One region of the uncultured Abyssibacter sp. genome, then DNA from elsewhere that is predicted to be linked to it. Evidence: predicted binding sites of a transcription regulator. Region 1 holds the regulator's gene; the other holds the start of a gene.
What was found. The regulator LexA, encoded in region 1, represses DNA repair genes until DNA is damaged. The targets are predictions, from matches to a motif close to TACTGTNNATATNNACAGTA.
Positions count from the first base shown of each region.

Region 2: imuA (translesion DNA synthesis-associated protein ImuA) is a predicted target of LexA. The motif match lies at 2,921-2,940, and genes of this name have one in related genera.

Region 1 covers NZ_CAXFCL010000232.1:4,170-11,129, reverse strand. Annotated here, with positions in the region: gene ABNS06_RS11245 (HIT family protein) at 1-96, opposite strand, end outside; gene ABNS06_RS11240 (GAF domain-containing protein) at 111-704, opposite strand; gene ABNS06_RS11235 (GAF domain-containing protein) at 867-1,337, shown strand; gene lexA (transcriptional repressor LexA) at 1,347-1,931, shown strand; gene ABNS06_RS11225 (NUDIX domain-containing protein) at 1,995-2,504, shown strand; gene ABNS06_RS11220 (GNAT family N-acetyltransferase) at 2,501-3,028, shown strand; gene ABNS06_RS11215 (gamma-glutamyl-gamma-aminobutyrate hydrolase family protein) at 3,051-3,776, opposite strand; gene ABNS06_RS11210 (amidoligase family protein) at 3,752-4,726, opposite strand; gene ABNS06_RS11205 (hypothetical protein) at 4,853-5,110, shown strand; gene ABNS06_RS11200 (YHS domain-containing (seleno)protein) at 5,144-5,605, shown strand; gene msrA (peptide-methionine (S)-S-oxide reductase MsrA) at 5,658-6,248, opposite strand; gene ABNS06_RS11190 (sigma-70 family RNA polymerase sigma factor) at 6,496-6,960, shown strand, end outside.
Region 2 covers NZ_CAXFCL010000123.1:7,028-13,987, reverse strand. Annotated here, with positions in the region: gene ABNS06_RS05605 (TetR/AcrR family transcriptional regulator) at 1-230, opposite strand, end outside; gene ABNS06_RS05600 (NAD-dependent protein deacylase) at 305-1,099, shown strand; gene ABNS06_RS05595 (hypothetical protein) at 1,083-1,628, opposite strand; gene ABNS06_RS05590 (outer membrane beta-barrel protein) at 1,741-2,361, shown strand; gene ABNS06_RS05585 (biopolymer transporter ExbD) at 2,365-2,826, shown strand; gene imuA (translesion DNA synthesis-associated protein ImuA) at 3,001-3,606, shown strand; gene ABNS06_RS05575 (DNA polymerase Y family protein) at 3,651-5,150, shown strand; gene ABNS06_RS05570 (error-prone DNA polymerase) at 5,147-6,960, shown strand, end outside.

The DNA.
Region 1 (6,960 bases):
CACCGGATTGATGTCGAGAAAGGCCACGCAGTGGTCGTCCTGGTGAACGAAACTGGCAGGGAGTTCGCCGGCAATGATGCGATCGAAGACCGTCAACCGACTTGCCCGGATCAGGGTTCCAGCGTCCAGAGCATGCCCAGCATCGCCGCGAGACTGCGCGCAAGCTGCACATGCGTGCCCGAGAACGGCACATGATTGCCGACCGCGTTCTTCGCGTTGACGAACTGCAATACGCCCAGCGGTTGACCGCCGCGGAAGGTCACCGGCGCGGAGAGAATCGATCGCGTGTCATATCCCATGCGCTGATCGAATCGCGCGACCCGCGACGAATCGAAATTCGGCAGACGAGACACGTCGGACACGTTGATGACATCGTTTTCGGCAACGGTCCGCGCCGAGACGGCCTCGGTCGACGGCGACCCGTCAGCGGCCAGCAGGGAAACTGGCCGGAATACGCCGTCGTCACCGAAATCGGACACGACCATCAGGCCCAGCGTCACTGATTTCACCACGCGAAAATGCAGCCAGTCACCGTCGCGGCGGTAAAGGCTGCAACCGTCAACCCCGGCGATTCTCACGGCGCTGGTGACAATGCGGCGCTCCATGGAGCTGGCTTCGAACGCCTGCCCCAACGCAGTAGTCAGCGCCGTCAATTCGCGCATCTGTTCGCGCAACGCGCGGAAGGCCTGGTCGCTCGCACTCACGGTTTCAGGACTGACAATATCTGGAATGTTCTCCGGCGCCCTCATGGGTGGCTCCAAAGCCGTGTGCTCAACGTCAATACACGCACCATGCCATGAATCCGACGTTCGGGCAGGTCTGAACCTATGATACGCCCCGACATGACAACTCCGTGGACCACGCCCATGTCCTTTGAACCAACCGACCCGGCCCTGCCTGCCCAGGCGCGAGCACTCGTGGCCGGCGAACCCAACCGCATCGCCAACATGGCCAACATCGCCGCGCTGGTGTTCCACGCGCTCGATCAGGTGAACTGGGTGGGCTTCTACCTGCGCGACGAGACGCGCGGTGAACTGGTGCTGGGTCCGTTTCAGGGCAAGCCCGCCTGTCTGCGCATTCCGTGGGGCCGCGGCGTCTGTGGCACCGCCGCCGCGACGGCTCGCGTGCAGCGTATCGCCGACGTGCACGCCTTCGAGGGGCACATCGCCTGCGATCCGGACTCGCGTTCCGAGCTGGTGATTCCGCTGATCACCGGTGGACGGGTCGTCGGCGTGTTCGATCTGGACAGCCCGATGCCGGACCGATTCAGCGATGCCGACGCGACATTGCTCCAGCAGGTTGTCGACGCGCTTGATCTCGGCGACGAAACTGTTTAAAAGTACAGCATGCTGACCCGACGCCAATCCGAAGTGCTCGACTTCATCCGGCAATTCGCCGAATCGGAGTCCATGCCGCCCACGCTCCACGAAATCGCCCGGGGCATGGGCTTCTCCTCCGACAACGCGGCACGCGATCATGTGCGCGCGCTGGCCCGCAAGGGCGCGATCGACCTGGTCGAGGGCGCCTCGCGCGGCATCCGGCTACGGGATGCGGGGATTCCCATCGTCGGCCGTGTTGCCGCCGGCTCGCCGATTCTGGCGGCGGAGAATGTCGAAAAGCGCATTCAGACCCAGGGCGGGCTGTTTGCCGAGCAGCCGGACTATTTTCTGCGCGTGGTCGGCGAGAGCATGCGTGACGCCGGCATCATGGATGGCGACCTGCTCGCGGTGAAGAAGAGCCACGAGGCCCGCAACGGCCAGATCATCGTCGCCCGGCTCGACGAGGACGTGACGGTCAAGGAATTCGAGCGCCGCGGCAACACCGTGCGCCTGATCGCGCACAATCCCGACTTCTCCCCCATCGAGGTCAACCTCGCCACGCAGCCGCTGGCCATCGAGGGCCGGGCCGTGGGCGTGTTCCGCAGCTACTAGAGCGCCCCCCGGCCAACCCGGCGCCAATCGCCACGACCCGGGTGATCGGCTACCCTCGCCGCCATGCGTTTCTGCCCTCAATGCCGGTCCGAACTCGTCTCCGGAGAGCACGGTGGCGCGCCGCGCCTGATCTGCCCGGATCAGGGCTGCGGCTTCATTCACTGGAACAACCCCGCGCCGGTGGTCGCCGCCGTCGTCGAATACGAGGGGCGGGTCATTCTCGCGCGCAACGTCGGCTGGCCTGAGTGGATGTACGGTCTGATCACCGGTTTTCTCGAAGCGGGAGAGACGCCGGAAGACGGCATGCTGCGCGAGGTGAAGGAGGAACTGGGCCTGGACGGCCGCATCGGCGGCCTGATCGGCGTCTACGAATTCATCATGCGCAACGAGGTGATCATCGCCTACCACGTCGAGGCGTCGGGGACGGTGGTGCTGAACGAGGAACTGGTCGACTGGAAGGCCGTGCCGCTGGACGAGTGCAAGGCCTGGCCGTTCGCCACCGGACTGGCGCTGCGCGACTGGTTGCGCACCCGGGGCATCGAGCCACCGATGCTGGAACTGCCCGGCCGATGAGCATGCCCGACGTGCCGGTGCTGGACACCGAGCGGCTACACATGCGCGGCTGGGTCCAGGACGACTTTCCCGCCTTCGCCGCCGTGTTCGCCGACAAGGAACACTGCCGTTACATCGGCGGCAGCTGCTCCGAGGACGATGCCTGGCGACGCTTCGCGATCACCGTCGGCCACTGGAGTCTGCGCGGATACGGCACCTGGGCGGTCACGCGGAGAGACACTGGCGAACTCGTCGGCTCCATCGGCCTGTGGAACCCCGGCGGCTGGCCGGAGATCGAGCTGGGCTACTGGCTGACCCGCGCCGGCACCGGCCAGGGCTTCGCGACCGAAGCGGGCGCCGCCGCCCGGCGCTACGCCTACGAGGTCCTGGGGCTGGGTCCGATCGTCAGTTTCATCCATCCGGACAACCACGCCTCGCAGGCCGTGACCCGCCGACTGGGCGCGAGGCTGGAGGCCATGATCACGATCAAGGACATCGACTGTCAGCGCTGGCGCCATCCGGCTCTCGACGCGCTGACCGACTGATTCGGGTCCCTCCCGCGACGTATCAGCTGCGCCGCCGCGCCGCTTCCCTGACCAGCTCCCGAAACAGGCGTCGCTGCACGCCGCGTTGAGGAATGTATTCGGGATGCCACTGCGTGCCGAGCAGAAATCCGCGGCCGGGATGCTCGATGGCCTGGACGATGCCGTCCAAATCGCGCCCGGACACCTTCAGATCGCCGCCCACGCGACGAACCGCCTGATGGTGCAGGCTGTTGATCCGTGTCTCGGGCCGCCCCATCAACCTCGCGAGCCGCGTTCCGCGCCGGATTTTCAGCGTCTTGCGGGGCAGGATCAGCCGCCGGTTGCCGGTACGAACGCGCATCGGTCGCAGATCGGCGAACAAATCGCCACCATGCGCCACGTTGATCAACTGCGCGCCCCGGCAAATACCCAGCATCGGCAGGCCGTCCTTCAGCGCGGCGTCGATGATCGCCAGTTCGAAACGATCCCGCTGCGGGTCGTAGTGGCCGGTCCCGGGGTCATCGCCGGCATAGAGCTGGGGATCGATATCGTCGCCACCGCCGATGATCACGCCGTCCAGAGGACCGACGCGCCGCGCCTGCGCCGGCGTCAGCCGCACCGGAACACCACCGGCCATGCGCACCGCCAGCGAACCGAACCACCAGCCCCAGGCGACCCGCCTGTCCGGCCCGGTGATGCCGATCACCGGACGGCGATGACGATTGCCGATACGCCGCCCCCGCATCAACGCGGCAATGGCAGCAACCACCGCTCGCAGTCCCGCGCCCACACGTCGAACAGCTTGGAAAGCGGGTCATCGAGATGCTTGCGATAGGCATGCATCATCGCCTGGCGGCGTGGTTCGTCGTAGGCGAGGTACTCGACCTGCAACCAGTGCCTCCAGGGCTCGTCCAGCGTCCAGCCATCCTCGTCGATCAGACAGTTGGGCAACCGGTAGTGCAGCGCCGGGCGCGCCTTGACCAGATGGGTGTCCAGCGCGGCGTCCAGGCGATCCCAGTCCACCTCCGCGAACACCGGAAGCATGTCCAGCGCCCGGTTCCGGGTCGGGTTGTGCTCGATGTAGTCATCGATCAGGCGATCCATGTCGGGCGCGTAGTCCGGGGCGGTGATCAACCGGGCGTAGCTGCTCCCGAAACGGTCGATGTATGGCGTGATCCGTCGCGACCAGTCGACCTTCGACTCCCGCGCCAGCCAGGGAAACAGGCAGATGAAGGATTGCAGATAGGCGAGCAGCGTCTCGGCCCGGGTATCCGGCAGTTCCGGATTCATGTGCAGACCGAAGGCGTAGATCGGCGAATGATGCGTACCCTGGGCGCCCGCCGCACGCAGTTGTTCGACCAGCGCGTTGAGGGTGTCCAGCTCCGGCATGGGGATCGGCGGCGTGACGATCTCGAACGGTACGACCTGCTTGGCGATCGCACCGATCACCTCGTCGGAGAGCTTTTCGAGGGAGAACAGCCCGCCGTCATCCGGCTTGTCGTCCTCGTGTCGGCCCAGACGCTTGACGTAACTGGAGTCCAGCTCGATGTGATACGTCCCGTGCGGCGTCTCCTCGACATCGCACTCGTAAGGCGAGATTGGCGAGATCGAACCGCCGATCACGGCCTTGACCGTGCGCGCAATCTGTTCGATTCCCAGCCCGGAGAACTCCAGTTCGATACCGATTCGGCGTAACTTGCCCGACGATGTCTGCGTCACGGGCGGCCCCGTCCAATCAGACGGTGACGGGCCAAGCCAACGCTGGATCATGTCGCGAATCATGGTGGCAATGGTGCCATGCCGCCGATACCATCGAATAGCTCTGGCACCTTAGGGAAGCTCAGAATGAATCGCACCACCAAGACGGCGTCGGTTTTCGCGCAAGACCAGGCGGAGAGAGTGCGCTTTGGTCGTTCCAAAGAAGCGAACGACAACGCAGGATTGCGGGAAAACCGGCCCGTTCCGTACCGGATTGCGCCTGAAAACAGGCCATGCGGCGTTGCTCGTCGTTCATTTGGAATGACCAAATTTCGCTCCTCGCGCCTTGCCTGGCCTGTTTTCAGGCGGCAACTTGGCGGCGTGAATAAATCAGTGCTTCCCTAGCCCCAGACCGAACCTCATCGACAGGAGTCGAACATGATGCGCAACTGGAAGTCACTCGTGAACGCCGCGGCGCTCGGCATGGCCTTGCTGGTGACCGCTCCGGCCATGGCCGGGCAGAAGATCTACACCGGCTGGTTCAGCGATGTCGCGATCAAGGGCTATGACCCGGTGGCCTACTTCACCGACGGCAAGCCGGTCGAGGGCAAGGAAGCATTCGAAACGCAATGGGAGGGCGCGACCTGGCGGTTCGCCAGCGCGGAGCACCGCGACCTGTTCGCCGCGAACCCGGAGCAGTACGCCCCGCAGTACGGCGGCCACTGCGCCTTTGCGGTCGCCAAGGGCAATCTGGTGAAGATCGATCCCGAGGCCTGGACCATCGTCGACGGCAAGCTGTACCTGAACTACAGCCTGTCGGTGAGGGACCAGTGGCTGGCGGACCGCGACGGCTTCATCGAGCAGGCCGACCGGCAGTGGCCGCAAATCGGTCAGGAATAGCCATCGTCAGCGGTCCCGCGGTCGCGCTGCGTTGACCGCGGGACCGGATCGGCTAACCGGGTTCGCCCCAGAGTTCCTCCAGCCGCGCATCGCGCCCGCAGGCGAAGCGGTAGTAGCGATACCGCAGCGAATTCTTCTTGTAATAGTCCTGGTGGTACTGCTCCGCCTCGTAGAACGTGCCGGCCGGGGTGATCTCGACCAGCACCGGCGACACCTCGCCCGCGTCGATGATCGCCTGCCTGGAGGCTTCCGCCGCCTCGCGCTGCGCGGCGTTCAGCGGAAAGATGCCCGGCCGATACTGCCGCCCGCGGTCGCAGAACTGTCGATCGTCCGTCGTCGGATCGACGTTGCGCCAGTAGACATCCAGCAGCTCCTCGTAACTGACGACGGAGGGATCGAACTCGACCCGAACCGCCTCCGTGTGACCGGTACCGCCCGCCGACACGGCCTCGTAGGACGGATTCTCCACCGAGCCGCCGATGTAGCCGGAAACCGCTTCGCTCACGCCCTCGACCTTCTCGAAATCGGATTCGGTGCACCAGAAGCAGCCACTGGCGAAGATCGCCTGCTCGGCATGCAGAGGCAGCATGGCCAGTGTCAGACAGACGCCTAGCAGCACGCGGGGTCGATTGGTTCGTCGCATGGGAAACCCTCGAAAGTGAATGGAGCGGTGGTACCAGTAGACCGGATCGGGGGCGCGGGCTTCACGCGCATCCGAACCCGGGCCGCCAGCGAATAAATGGGCAGACAAGTTCTGGTGACCTGTTCGCCGCCCCGGCTGTTCCGGGGCCAGGGCATCGGGAGGTTGACGGGTTGTGGAAGCAATACTCGTCGGAATGGATTTTCATGAAAGGCTTGCACCCGTTCGTCGGGTCCGAAACAATCCCGTCATGCAGTCCACTCCGGCGGCCGAACTTACCGTACTTGAGCGCATCGCCCGTGGTGATTCCACGGCCGTCGACGCGTGCATCAAGACGTACGGTGGCCTGATCTGGTCAATCGCCCGGCGCTACTTCAAGCGCCAGGCCGATGCCGAGGATGCCGTTCAGGAAGTCTTTCTGGACCTCTGGAAATCCGCGGCGCGGTACGACCGCAACAAGCGGTCGGAACCCGTATTCGTCGCGATGATCGCGAAACGCCGGATCATCGATCGGTTTCGCTCCGAGACGCGACACCCGCTGGCAGAAGAATTGCCGGCGACAGGGGTTGAAAACACCCACGCGGATGCCGATCCCGAGCTCTGCACCGAAGCCGGGCAAATCCGCGACCGGCTCGGCGACCTACGCAAGGAGGAACGGGACGCACTCGATCTTGGGGTGGTGTATGGCTACAGCCATGCCGAGATCGCGGAGAAA
Region 2 (6,960 bases), on a different contig from region 1:
GGGTGGAAGATGTGCTGGTCGAAATAACCATGCAGACGTTGCAGGCAATCGATGTACAGCGCGTCCTTGCCCTGGAAGTGCCAGTACATCGCCCCCTTGGAGAGATTGGCCGCCTTGGCGATGTCGCCGATGGAGACGCCGTCATATCCGTAGACGCCGAACAGCTGAAAGGCCTCAGTGCGGATTGTGTCCAACGTGGCGGCCTGATCGGCAGCCGATTTGCGTGCCATGTTGCGAAAATTTCCGTTTGTCTGGACGGCGGGGCGGGAAAGGGCCGCCGATTCAATATTTCGGGAAATGTAACATGGTGACCATGGAGCCATTTCCCGACGACATCCGAGCGGCCATCGAGGCCGCGGCGGAGATGCTGCGCGGTGCCCGCAGGGTGCTGGCGATCACCGGTGCCGGGATTTCGGCGGAGTCAGGGCTGCCGACCTATCGCGGTGTTGGCGGGCTGTACGAGGACAGTGAAGGGGAGGACGGGATTCCGATCGAGGTCGCACTGTCCGGCGAATGGTTCCGGACCGATCCGGCGAGGACATGGAAACATCTGCGCCAGATCGAGGCGGCCTGCCGGGGGGCGACTCCGAACGCCGGGCATGCGGTGCTGGCGCGCTGGCAGCGCCGTTTCGACATCACCGTGCTGACCCAGAATATCGATGGTTTTCATCGGGCGGCGGGTTCGGATGACGTGATCGAGATGCACGGCAACTTTCACCATCTGTATTGCACAAGCTGCCCGTGGCGGCTCGATGTCGAATCCTACGCGGACATTGATCGGAATCTTCCGTGCTGTCCGGATTGCGGTGACGTGATCCGTCCGAACGTGGTGCTCTTCGGTGAAATGCTGCCGACGACCGCGCTGGACCGCTATGACCGGGTCATGGCATCAACGCCGGACGTGGTGCTGAGCATCGGCACGACCAGCGTGTTTCCGTACATCGCGGCACCGGTGCACTGGTGTCGCCAGTGGGGTGGGCGAAGTATCGAGATCAATCCGGGGCGTACGGACGTGTCCGCTGCGGTGGATGTCCGCATCCCCGCACCGGCCGCGATGGCGCTTCAGGCCATCGACAAACGCCTCAACTCGACGTGCTGACCGGTTCGTTGACGGTCTGGCCCGGCTTCACGCCCTTGCCGTCGTTTGGCAGGACCACCGTGGGGCCGATATTCCGCTTCACTTCGCGGGCGTCGAACACGTAGGCGTCGTCCTTTTCCGGGCGCGACTTGAGCATCTTGAACTGGGCGCCGGCCTCGAAGCGGGTGCTGCCCTTGACCGTGCTGATGCGCGTTCCGAAGATCAGCGGGTAACTGTAGATGCCATGGCCGCCGGAGACGACGACGGTTTCGTCGTCCTCGATCTCGTCGACTTGCTCGTCGAGCATGCGGAAGTAGGTGAAACCGTTTGCCAGCGTCAGCTCGGCGGCCCGGAACAGCAGGTAGTTCTGGACCGTATCCCGTTCCGTGACATCGTTGCCGGCGAATCGCACCCGATAGCGGTCGGCTTCCAGGCGCTGCTCGGAGTATCCGTAACGTGTGTCGCCCTTTGCCTTGTAGGGCGTCGGTTGCAGTGCACAGGCACCCAGTGCAAGCGTTACGATAGCGACAGCGGCAATTTGTTTGATCATGTTCGACTTCATTGCGTCGGTTCTTGGCCTTGGACCGAATAGATGAATTCTAGTTCGACCAGAAACCTCTGGGGGTATGTTTATGTTGATTCGATCATTGCTCGATGTGCAGATGCACTCAATCGCCCGTGTGACGCTGATCACGTTGCTGGGATTCACCGTCAGCATCGCACAGGCTCAGGATGCTGATGACAGCATCGGACGTGACGACACGCCGTTCTACAGCGGTACCGCGTTCATCTCGGTGGACCCCGATCTCGACAACCTGGATTCCGCATTCGGTCTGGCGCAGACCATCGGCATCCGGATTCCGGGCATCTCCTGGATCGGCTTCGAGCTGGATCTGGGGTTCACGCTGTTCGGGGGCGAAAACGATGGTGGCCGGACAATCCCCGCGGGTGGGGATGACTGCCCCGCGCTGCAAAACCCGTTTGGCTGCGAACAGCCCGGATCCACGGCCTCCAATGATGACTTTCAGGCCATCACCTACGGTCTGTACACCGCATTCCGCACGCCGGGACGGTTATATGCCGGAACGCGGCTGGGCTTTGGCGGCATGAACACCAATATCGAGGAGCTGGAAGAGGACAGCGACGGTTTCGTCTATACGCTGCAGGCCGGGTACCGCTGGAGCAAGGCGACGCACAACATGGTTCAGCTCGAATACCTCGAATTCCAGAACGATGCGAAGTACATTTCAATCTCCGCGTTCTACGCCTTCGATGCATTCTGATCCGTGACCGCCTTCGAGCTCCCGACATCCGGACAGGGTCTGCCGCCCTTCGAGGGGCGGCAGCGGGAGCGTGTGCGGATCAGCCTTACGCCGCTGATCGATGTGGTGTTCATCCTGCTCGTGTTCTTCATGCTGGCGTCCAGCTATGTCGAATGGGGCGCGATCAACCTGATGTCCGGCAGCGATCTGGCGTCGGACACCGGCAATCGGCCCACGCTGACCCTGTCGCTGGGGCCGGATGGCGTGCTGCGGGATTCGGCCGGCGTGCCGCTGCATGAGGGCGAGCGTCTGCTGGATGCCGTCATGGCTCGGCTGGACGGTCAGCGCGGGCCGGTCGTCGTCGCGCCGGGTGAGTCCGTGTCGTTGCAGACCGTCGTGTCCGCGCTGGACACGCTGACCCTGGCCGGCGTTACGCCGTTGTCGATGGCGCGTGAGGAATCGCTCGAGGAGAGCGCCACGCCCTGACCGGCGGCCTACCGGCCGCTGTTCCACCATCACTGCTTCCTTTGTTGGCCAGCGTTTGTCTGGTCACCGAAGACAGGGTTTGTGTCCGGCCATATACTGTTTAAATAAACAGTAACCGTGTAGCGCAAGTAGATCAGTGCTTCCCTGGCGATGTCGGATTCAGCGACCAACTCCTTGAACGCTCTGCTTCAGGCCGAGCCACGCCTCTGGCGTGCCCGGGATGCGCGTGCCCGCCAGACCGCGGTGCGCCCCACGGGGCATGCCCGGCTTGATACGGCCTTGCCCGGCGGCGGCTGGCCCGAGGCCGGCATGATCGAGGTGGTCGTGGAAGCCCGGCAGCCACCTCCACTGCATCCGTTCCTGCCGGCGATGGCCGATTGCACGCGGGCGGGTCAGCGTATCGTGCTGGTCGATGCGCCAGCCGATCTCGTGCCCTTCACGCCGGCCTGGCAGCAGGCGGGCATCAATCCGGACGGCTTGCTGCTGGTGCGCTCCGATGACCGGGCCAATGCGTGGTGGGTGATCGAGACCGCGCTGCGTAGCGAGGCCTGCGGCCTAGTCCTGGCCTGGCCCTGCACCCATGGCAGGCAGGTGGATGTCGCCGCCATGCGTCGCTGGCAGGTCGCGGCGGCCGCCGGGCGATGTCTGGGCGTGCTGTTCACGCCGGCGCGACGACGAGCTCACGCACCCAATGTCCATCTGCGTCTGCATGTCCAGGGCGATCGCCTCCGGGTGCTCAAGGCGCGCGGCAGTCATCAGTGCCCGGTGGTCAGCCTGTGAACACGGCTACCCAGATTGACTGGCTGGATCATGAATGCGGGGCCGTGCCCGGGAAGCAGGGGCCGGAGCCGCCGGTTGCGCGCTCGGCGGCGCGCGCCGAGGCGCTGTGGCTTTGTCTGTACCTGACCGATCTGCCGCTGGAGGTCCAGGCCGGTTACGAACCGGACGAGCCGATGGTGGTGACCGAAGTCACGGGCCAGCGGATCGAGGTGATCGCGGTATCCGCCGTCGCACGGCATGCCGGTATCGAGCCGGGCATGTCTCAGGCCGCGGCGCAGGCGCTGTGTCCCGAGGTGCGCCTGGAGGTGCGCGACCAGGCCGCGGAATCCCGGCGTCTGGACCGGCTGGCCGGGTGGGCCAGTCGCTGGACGTCCTGGGTGTCGGTGGCACCGCCGAACAGTCTGCTGCTGGAGGTGGGCGGCAGCCGTCATCTGTTCGGTGGGCTGGACGAGATACAGCGTGCGGTCATGGCCGGTCTGGGTGGGCATGGTCACCACGTCCGTACAGCCATCGCCCGTTCGGCCCGGGCGGCGTCCTGGCTGGCACCCTGGCAGTCCGGAATCGTCGCGTCGGATGACGACAGGACCCGACAGGGCGTGGCCGCGTTGCCGATCGAGGCACTGGGATTGCCGCCGACGCGACAGGCGCGGTTGCGCCGGGCGGGTCTGAACACGCTGGGAGCGCTGATGCGTCTGCCTCGCGATGGCCTGGCCCGGCGTTACGGTCAGGCGATCGTCCGGCAACTGGACGAGGCCCTGGGGCAGCGTCCGGAGGCGGTGCCACGCTTTGCCGCGCCACGGCGTTTCACCGCCGAGGTGGACATGCCGATGCCGGAATCGGCCACGCCGCGTCTGCTGGCCGCGGCCGGGCATCTGACCGACCAGCTGGTCCGCTATCTGCGGGCGCATGATGCGGCCGTCGACCGCCTGCGTCTGCGCCTGTTTCACGAGGAGCGGCCGGCCAGCACGCTGACGGTGGGACTGGCGATGGCGGGGCGGGACGATCGGCGCTTCGTCCGTCTGCTGGGGGAACACCTGGATCGGTTCGAACTGCCCGCGCCGGTCGTGGGGCTGCGGCTGGAGGCGCCGCATGTGCTGCCGCTGTCCGCCGGTACACAGGACTGGCTGGATCCCGCCGGCGCGGATGACTGGCTGGCCACGGTGGAACGCTGGCAGGCCCGGCTGGGTGCTCAGGCCGTGCTGGCGCTGGGCAGTCGGGCCGATCATCGACCGGAACAGGCCTGGCAACTGGGTCAGCCGGGCCAGGTCGATTGTTGCGACCGGCCGCCGGCCGCGCCGCGCCCCGTCTGGCTGCTGCGCGAACCGCAGGCGCTGATCGTCCGCGAGCAGCGGCCGACCTACAACGGACCGCTGGACACCGAAACCGGGCCCGAGCGGATCGAGCAGGGCTGGTGGGACACGGCCGGATCGGGCGGTGACATCAGCCGTGATTATTACGTCATGCGCGATCGCTTCGGCACCCGCCTGTGGGTGTTCCAGGATCGCCAGCGGCTGGGCTGGTGGCTACACGGGTATTTCGCATGAGCGCGGCGGAAGTCGGTTATGCCGAGTTGCATTGCCTGAGCAATTTCAGCTTTCTGCGCGGGGCCTCCCAGCCCGCTGAACTGGTGGATCGTGCCGCGGATCAGGGCTATGCCGCGCTGGCGCTGACCGATGAATGCTCGGTGGCCGGTGTGGTCCGGGCGCACGAGCAGGCCAAGGTGCGCGGCCTGCATCTGATCATTGGCGCCGAGTTCACGCTGGAGGAGGGGCCGAAGATCGTCCTGCTGGCGACGGATCGCGCGGCCTACGGGCGCCTGTGCCGCCTGATTACGCTGGCGCGCGGCCGGCGTTCCAAGGGGGACTATGCCCTGCATCTGAATGACCTGATCGATCAGCCGCTGGAGGGCTGTCTGCTGCTGTGGATCGACGGGGACGATGCCGCGCTGGCGGCGGTCACGACCGTGTTCACCGATCGTCTTTGGCTGGTCGCCGAACTGTTCGCCAGCGCTGATCGCCAGCGTCGGCAGGCCGCGTTGCAGGCGCGCGCCGAGGCATTCGGATTGCCTGTCGTCGCCTGCGGGGACGTGCACATGCATGCCCGCGGTCGCCGGGCATTGCAGGACACGCTGACCGCGATTCGCCTCGGCAAACCGATCTCCGAACTGGGGTATGCGCTGTTCCCGAACGGGGAACGGCATCTGCGCTCGTTGGCTGCGCTGCGCGCGATTTATCCGGCGGTGTGGCTGGAGGCGTCGGTGCGGATCGCCCGACGCTGCCGTTTTGTACTCACGGAGCTGCGCTACGAGTATCCGCACGAGCTGATTCCGGACGGATACACGCCCTCGTCGTGGTTGCGCGAGCTGACGGAACGGGGCGCGCGTCGCCACTACTCCGGAGGCGTGCCGTCGAATGTCCGTCGCAATATCGAACATGAACTGGGGCTGATCGCTGAACTCGAGTACGAGTTCTTTTTTCTCACCGTCGAGGACATCGTGCGCTGGGCGCGCGGGCAGGACATCCTGTGCCAGGGCCGAGGCTCGGCCGCCAATTCCACGGTTTGTTACTGCCTGGGGATCACCGCGGTCAATCCGGCCGAGCAGAGTCTGCTGTTCGAGCGCTTCGTCTCACGCGATCGCAACGAACCGCCGGACATCGATGTCGATTTCGAACATCAGCGGCGTGAGGAGGTGATCCAGTACATCTATCGCAAATACGGGCGCGACCGGGCGGCGCTGGCGGCGACGGTCATCGCCTACCGGCCCAAGTCGGCGATCCGCGATGTTGGCAAGGCGCTGGGCATGTCGCTGGATCAGGTCGATGCGTTGTCGAAGTCGCTGGCCTGGTGGGACAACGCCGAGACCTTCGACGAGCGGATTCTCGAGATCGGCCTGGACCCGCGCTCGCCGGTGATCCGGCGCTTGTTCGTGCTGGTGGGGCAACTGGTGGGGTTTCCCCGCCACCTGTCTCAGCATGTCGGCGGATTCGTCATCAGCCAGGGGCCGGTGCATGCGCTGTGTCCGATCGAGCCGGCGACCATGGACAACCGCAGCGTGATCCAGTGGGACAAGGACGACCTGGAAAGCCTGGGCATGCTCAAGGTCGACGTGCTGGCGCTGGGCATGCTGACCGCGATCCGCAAATGCTTTGACCTGATCCGGCGCTGGGACGGGTGCGAACTGACACTGGCGGCGATTCCCCGCGACGACCCGGAGACTTACGAGGCGATCCAGCAGGCGGACACCATCGGCGTGTTCCAGATCGAATCCCGGGCACAGATGAGCATGCTGCCCCGGCTCCGGCCGGAGAATCTCTACGACCTGACGATTCAGGTCGCGATCGTGCGACCCGGCCC